Regions from separate parts of the Bradyrhizobium sp. CCBAU 53421 genome, predicted to be linked through region 2. Evidence: riboswitches for the same ligand, from Rfam matches in the RefSeq annotation. Region 2 holds a riboswitch; the other holds the start of a gene.

Region 1 (3,617 bases), 1.2 Mb from region 2:
TCGACCGCCGCGGGATCAGGCGCAAAGCGCCCGGCGGCGACGGCCTCGGCGTCGGCCAACGCGACCACGCCGTCGACCGTGATCCGCGAACGAATCTCCGGCCAGTCGAACGCTTTCAGCAGCGGCTTTGGCAGCGCGAGGCCGGATGTCTCGATCACGATGTGATCGGGCTTCACCGGGCGTGCGAGCAGCTGCTCCATCGCCGGGATGAAATCGTCGGCGACGGTGCAGCAGATGCAGCCATTGGCGAGCTCGACGATGTTCTCGGTCGGGCAATTGGCATCCGCACACGACTTCAGGATCTCGCCGTCGACGCCTTCGCTACCGAATTCGTTCACCAGCACCGCGAGCTTCTTGCCGTTGGCATTGCGGATCAGATGCTGGATCAGCGTCGTCTTGCCGGACCCGAGAAAGCCGGTCACGACGGTGACCGGAACCTTGGCGAGCGTGGTCATTCTGCGGCCTCCGGCACGACGGGAAGAGGTGGAATGCGGGCAAGCGACTGCTTGCGGAAGATTTCGGGACGGCTGCGCCACGGCACGATGCCGTCAGGCGCCGCGGCATAGGCGGTAGCGCCGGCAATCACATCCCTGGCATGATCGGCGGAGAGGCGGCCGTAGACATAGGACCACCGCCCCGGCGCACTGAGCGCGACCGAGCAGCCCTGGCTACAGGCCGACAAGCATTCGACGGGAACCAGATTGACGCTATCGGGCACGCCGGCGTCGACAATTGCGGCATGCAGGCGCGCACCGGGCGCGGTCTCGCCTTCGGCCAGCGTCTGGCCGGCGCGGCAGGTGATGCAGACATGAAGTGTAACGCTCATCGCCCTTCCTGGATTGACTGCGGGAAGCGATGAGGCACACGAACCTGACGTGAACAGGCCCGTTCCCCGTCGCGGAACACCCCGTCCGCCGGTCTCAAACACACTGCGTCGGCAGGTCTCCCGGCTTGCGGAGCGGGATTTCTCCCTTGATGCCCACCTTCCCGACTCCATCAGGGAATCAGTGGCTTGGGCATCTCTCCGGTCACGGTCGCGGGGGCGGCTACGCTTCGGGCAAACCTTGCGGTCAGAGCCCTATCGCATTCCCTCTTCGCCTGTCGTAGGACAGGAACCAACGCGGGCCCACCATTCGTCCAAGCCTCGCACTTGTCAAGCCGAAGGAACGTGATGATTTCTGATGGAAACGACGCTGAAGACGGCGCCGTTGGCACCGACCCTTCATTGGATGCGCGCCATGCGGCCAAGATGGCGAAAAAGAAGGTCGCCCGCGACAAGATCATGGCGACCAAGAGCGGTGACAAGGGCCTGATCATCGTTCATACCGGCGCCGGTAAAGGAAAATCCTCCTCCGCCTTCGGCATGATCGTGCGCTGCGTCGCGCACGGCTTTCCCTGCGCGGTGGTACAGTTCATCAAGGGCGCCTGGGATACCGGCGAGCGCCGCCTGCTCACCGGGCATTTCGGCGATCTCTGTCAATTCCATGCGATGGGCGAAGGTTTTACCTGGGAGACGCAGGATCGCGCCCGCGATATCGCGGCAGCGCAAGCCGGCTGGGAAAAAGCCAAGCAGCTGATCGCGGATCCGAGCTTGCGGATGGTCGTGCTCGACGAGATCAACATCGCGCTGCGCTACGACTATCTGGCGATCGCCGATGTTGTCGACTTCCTGACCAATTCGAAGCCGCCGATGACGCATGTCGTGCTCACTGGGCGTAACGCCAAGGACGAGTTGATCGAGATCGCCGATCTGGTCACCGAGATGACGCTGGTGAAGCACCCCTTCCGCTCCGGCATCAAGGCGCAACCGGGCGTCGAGTTCTGATAGACATCACCATGGCGCGCGCATTGATGATTCAGGGAGCCGGTTCGGATGTGGGCAAGTCGCTCATCGTCGCCGGCCTCGCGCGTGCCGCGAGACGACGCGGCCTGCGCGTGCTGCCGTTCAAGCCGCAGAACATGTCGAATAATGCCGCCGTGACCGTCGACGGCGGCGAGATCGGGCGCGCGCAGGCGCTGCAGGCGCTCGCTGCCGGCGTCGAGCCGCATACCGACATGAACCCGGTGCTGCTGAAGCCGGAAACCGATGTCGGCGCGCAGGTCATCGTGCACGGCAAGCGGATTGCGACCGCCCGCGCGCGCGAATATGCGGGCATGAAACCATCGCTGATGGGCGCGGTGCTGGAGAGCTTTGCGCGCCTGAAGGCGCGCGCCGACCTCGTGCTGGTCGAAGGCGCCGGCAGCCCCGCCGAGGTCAATCTGCGCCAGTCCGATATCGCCAATATGGGCTTTGCGCGGAGGGCCGACGTGCCCGTGGTGCTGGTTGGCGACATCGACCGCGGCGGCGTGATCGCGCAGCTCGTCGGCATCAAGACGGTGATCGACCCCGATGATGCCGCGATGATCCACGGCTTCGTCATCAACAAATTCCGCGGTGATCCCTCGCTGTTCGACGACGGCTACCGCCTGATCGAGGCGCGCACCGCGTGGCACGGCTTTGGCGTGCTGCCGTGGTTCGCCCGCGCCGGTGAGCTCCCGGCCGAAGATGCGCTTGGGCTGGGCGAGGCGCGCAGGCCCGGCCAGTGCAAGATCGCGTTTTTGGCGCTGTCGCGGATCGCCAATTTCGACGATCTCGATCCTCTGAAGCTCGAGCCCGGCGTCGATCTCGTGATGGTACGTCCGGGCGAAGCCATCCCGGGTGATGCGAGGTTGGTCATCCTGCCCGGCTCGAAATCGACCCGCGGCGATCTCGCTTTCCTGCGCGCGCAGGGCTGGGACATCGATCTTCTTGCGCATCATCGCCGCGGCGGCCATGTCCTTGGCCTGTGCGGCGGGTACCAGATGCTTGGCGAGAGCGTCGCCGATCCTGATGGGATCGAGGGTCCCGCCGGCGAAACGCCCGGGCTCGGGCTTCTCGATGTGGCCACCGTCATGACCGAACAGAAGACGCTGACCCGCGTCAGCGCGGCGCATGCCGCGACCGGTCAACCGATCAGCGCCTACGAAATCCACATCGGACGCACCGACGGCCCGGATCGCGCGCGGCCCTTCTCGATGCTTGACGGCTCGCCGGAAGGCGCCATGTCGCGTGACGGGCGCGTTCACGGCAGCTATCTGCACGGCCTGTTCGCATCGGACGGATTTCGCAAGGCGTTCCTCGCGCAGCTCGATATCCCTGCCGCGGATCAGCCGTACGGCGCCAGGGTCGAGAGCGCACTCGACGCGCTGGCCGCGCACATCGAGGCCCATCTCGATGTCGAGGGCCTGCTCGCGCTGGCGCGTTAGCGCTGAATGAAATCAGCTCGAACGGCGACGGCGCTGTGCTCCCTCTCCCGTTCTTCACGGGGTCGAGACGAGCGAAGCCCGCACTGGGGCGAGCCCACATCTGCCTGATTTCGGAATATTGGAAAAATATCCGTGAGTTGCCCGACGTGTCAAGTAGTCCGGTCGAACGCCGGCCACTGCCGGCTACTGTGCATGGGGTTGTTTTCGATATTTTGGCAAGCGACTGCCCCCGCAAGTGACCGCTCGCGGGGCGAGGTGACGCCGAGTTCGTCGCTAGACCGAAGACAGCACGGCGGAAAGGCGCGACCATTCGGTCTCGTTGCCGGGCAAGC
Region 2 (3,617 bases):
TTTTCGAGATCGCCGACTTCGTCTCGGATCGCGAGCGCAATTTGACGACAGAGCTCGCCTCGGGGAATATCATCGCGAACAAACGACCAGTTCAAGATCGTCACTGGTCCGGTCAACATCGCCTTCATCGGCTTCTCGGTTAGCGATTGCGCGTACCGCCACCAACCCACAGTGATCGGTCTCGGCCGTGAGACATCGCCAAACAAGATCGGCGGCCGGACACAGCGCGAACCATAGGATTGTACCCAGCCGTTTTTGGTAAATGCGAAGCCGGCGAGTTGTTCGCCGAAGTACTGCACCATGTCATTGCGCTCAAACTCGCCGTGCACGAGCACGTCCAGGCCAATGTCCTCCTGCCAACGTACGGCACGGGCAGTCTCTTCCTTGAGGAACTCGTCGTATTGTCCGTCGCTCATCGCGCCTCGCGCGTGTGCTGCGCGGGCATTGCGGACCTCCGCAGTCTGCGGAAACGATCCGATCGTCGTGGTAGGAAACGCCGGTAGTTTGAAGCGCTTGCGCTGGATCTCGGCACGACTGGCAAATGGACTGGCGCGCCGGCGCGTGGTCTGGTTCATCGCTCTCATCCGGACGGCGACACCGGCATCTTGGATCTTTGGCGAAGTCCCACGATTGGTGGTGACGCGCTCCGATTCCGCAAGAGCGCCGGCAACATTCTGATCACCCGCAAGAGCGCGCGCCAAGGTCGCAAGGTCGCGAATCTTCTGAACCGAGAATGCAAGCCAACTCTTGACGTCTGAAGCGAGCTCCGTCTCGAGTTCAACATCGACCGGCACGTGAAGCAGCGAACAGGAGGGAGCGATTTGTATGCGATCCTTGCCGAGCTTCGCGATAGCGGGATCGAGCCGCTGGCGCAGTGCCGACAAATTCGTTCGCCACACATTGCGGCCGTCTATCGCGCCGAGTGACACGACAAGATCACTTCGCTTGGCGGTAATGATCTGGCCCAATAACGCTGGCGCCCGAACCAGGTCGACGTGCAGCCCGGCGACAGGCAGGCGCAAGGCGGTGGGAAGATTGTCGCCGAGGCCACCGAAATAGCTGGCGACCATGATCTTGATGGCCGGCCCTTCCTTGGCGAGCCGGTCATAGGCATGTAGCAAGGATTTTCTTGATTCCTCATCCAGATCAAGAACCAGGCAGGGCTCGTCGAACTGAACCCAATTTGCCCCACGTTTGGCCAATTCCTGCAGAACCTCGATATAAACCTGTAGCAGGTCATCCAGTAGTGACAGTGGCTGGAACGCAGGATCAGCACTCTTGCCTAGCTTTAGGAATGTGACCGGGCCGATCAGGACAGGGCGAGTCTGAAAGCCAAGGGCCTTGGCTTCCTCATACTCCTCGATAGGCTTGCGAGAGGACAGCCTGAAAGTCTGTCCGCGGTGAAATTCCGGGACCATGTAATGGTAGTTGGTGTCGAACCACTTGGTCATCTCCTGCGCGGGTGCGCCATCGCCGCGAGATCCGTGGCCGCAACTCGCACCCCGGCTGTCGTATTGTGAACCGCGTGCCATGGCGAAATACGTCTTGAGGGAAACGGGCTCGGCTTTCGAGGCGTAGACTTCCGGGATGGCGCCGACCATGACACTGGTGTCGAGCACGTGATCGTACAGCGAGAAGTCGTTCGACGGAATGACGGTGACACCGAGGGACTTCTGGCGCGCCCAGTTCGCAGCACGTAGGCCGGCCGCATCCTCGAGCAACTGCTGTTCGCTGGTTCTTCCGGCCCAATAGCTTTCGAGTGCAAATTTGAGCTCGCGCCTTGGACCGATGCGCGGCGTTCCGAGCGTGGCAACCGGAAGTGAGAGAAGAGACATAGCGCTAACCCCGGGTTGGGGGCAAAGGCCATGGCGGACGCAGGCAGGAGAAGTCGCCCGAGCGACGGCTGCTTAGCGCACCACCGGGACACCCCGCCCGTGGATGAACATATTGTCGGGGCAGGTCTCCTGGCTCGCGGGTCATTGCTGCTGTCCGGCCTTCCCGAAGCCGCGCGGGCTTCAGTGATTGGACAGTGGCTCGCCGCTCACAGTTGCGGGGCAGCGCCGGCATTGGCACCGGCTTCCCTCTTAGCTCCGGATCAAATGGAAACCGGAGAACCTCGACGACTTGGATTATCGGCAAGAGAACTCGGCCGTCAACCTCTCAAATTGGTGCTGCGGCCTCTTACGCGAATGACGTTCCAAGGCCACTCTTGATCGCGACGTGGACGCCACTCTCGAATCATAAGATATCGGAATGGCCATCTCGAAGGCGCGTGGCGTCGGGCGGCGTGTCAGATCTATGGAAGAGACGACGCGGCCTGCAGGATGAAGGTACCACGCCGAGTTGGACGTTTTCATGCGGCCCGGCTTTCGAACGATTCATCGAGCACGCTTCGATGCGTCCTCCCTCTCCACCAATAACCATGGATCAGTGTCGAATAGGCGCAAGAGGTATGCGCTAAATCCAGCAGCGTGCTCAGCGAGCATGTCGATGTACGACCAGCCAATCCTGGTAGGCGTCAAGCTGATGTTTTGGTGATACTGGCCAAAGCAAGCATATTGAATCACCACAACCACAAGAGAGCCTCGCAATGAAAATGGCTGTTTGGAGCGCCCTCGGCGTCTTTGCTGCTGCCGTCTTTACTGTCGGTCTGTTCGGCTGGATGGCAAGGCCTTTTATGAGCCACCCCGTCAGACAGATGCTCTCGAAAGCGTTCAGTAATTCAAGCCGAAGCTAGCAAGACCTGAGGCTTCCCTCTTGCCGGTCGACACGGCTGCGTGGAAGCGCAGTTCCTCTAATGTTGACTGCAATGACGAGCAGGTAGACGACGGCCCATAACATTGCGCGAGCGGAGAATGCCACGTCTCGTCCGCCTGCTTGATCCGTGAAGTTCCTTAACGTCGATTCCAAATCGCTCGCCGCTGAAGGGCGGCTCCGCGTTGATGTAGGCCGCAAAGTGCCAAGCACAACAGGCTTGGGCGCCCTCGACATTCGTAGTAGCGGCGACGCCCCTGGATCACACGGATCGATGGCGGCATACCTGCTCCCAATTGTCGTCAAGACTCCGGCAGCAAGGCATTCGCCCGCACTGTCGAAGATTCAGTGCGTGATAAGAATCATTCACGGAAGTCGTGGCGAATAGGCTGTATGGTAACATTAGAACGTGCGCAGGTCGGTAAGTCGACAAAGACGGCACAAATCTGGCGCGAACTGCCGGTTATTGCCTGGCACGAAGAATGCAGGTCCTCGGCATGTCCAGGCTTCTCCTCCTGGGCAGGTCCAGCATTGCAAATTGAGGCTTTGGCTGACCACTGAAGTTAGCGGCGCGTGACATCGAGGGACGGCGCCTGCTCGTGCGGGACATCGGCAGGCGCCCGCGTCACGTTGCCGCTAACTTCTTGCGATCTGCGCATAGCACGTTGAGGAGGACGTCCCGCTTTGGAATTGACGTGTGGATGATAACTAGATGGGCCGGAAGCAATGAAGAAAATGCCTGGAAGACGCGTGCTTTGGTTCTGTATCGGTCGGTCGCTGATCTGCCTGGCCGGGCTGGCGGTGACGAGCAACAATGTTCGCGCCAACGACCACGCGCTTGTCGAAAGGGTCAAGTCAACGTG

The links. A riboswitch is a leader RNA that binds a small molecule or an ion and turns the genes downstream of it on or off. The one in region 2 is predicted to bind cobalamin.
Region 1: linked by a shared signal. The riboswitch ahead of XH92_RS29350 (DUF1636 domain-containing protein) and the one ahead of metE (5-methyltetrahydropteroyltriglutamate--homocysteine S-methyltransferase) in region 2 are both predicted to bind cobalamin.

The regions. Positions count from the first base shown of each region.
Region 1 covers NZ_CP030047.1:6,181,520-6,185,136, forward strand. Annotated here, with positions in the region: gene cobW (cobalamin biosynthesis protein CobW) at 1-455, opposite strand, end outside; gene XH92_RS29350 (DUF1636 domain-containing protein) at 452-826, opposite strand; cobalamin riboswitch at 919-1,135, opposite strand; gene cobO (cob(I)yrinic acid a,c-diamide adenosyltransferase) at 1,172-1,825, shown strand; gene XH92_RS29360 (cobyric acid synthase) at 1,837-3,285, shown strand; gene cobD (threonine-phosphate decarboxylase CobD) at 3,559-3,617, opposite strand, start outside.
Region 2 covers NZ_CP030047.1:7,413,103-7,416,719, forward strand. Annotated here, with positions in the region: gene metE (5-methyltetrahydropteroyltriglutamate--homocysteine S-methyltransferase) at 1-1,835, opposite strand, end outside; cobalamin riboswitch at 1,937-2,134, opposite strand; gene XH92_RS34770 (nodulate formation efficiency C protein) at 3,481-3,617, shown strand, end outside.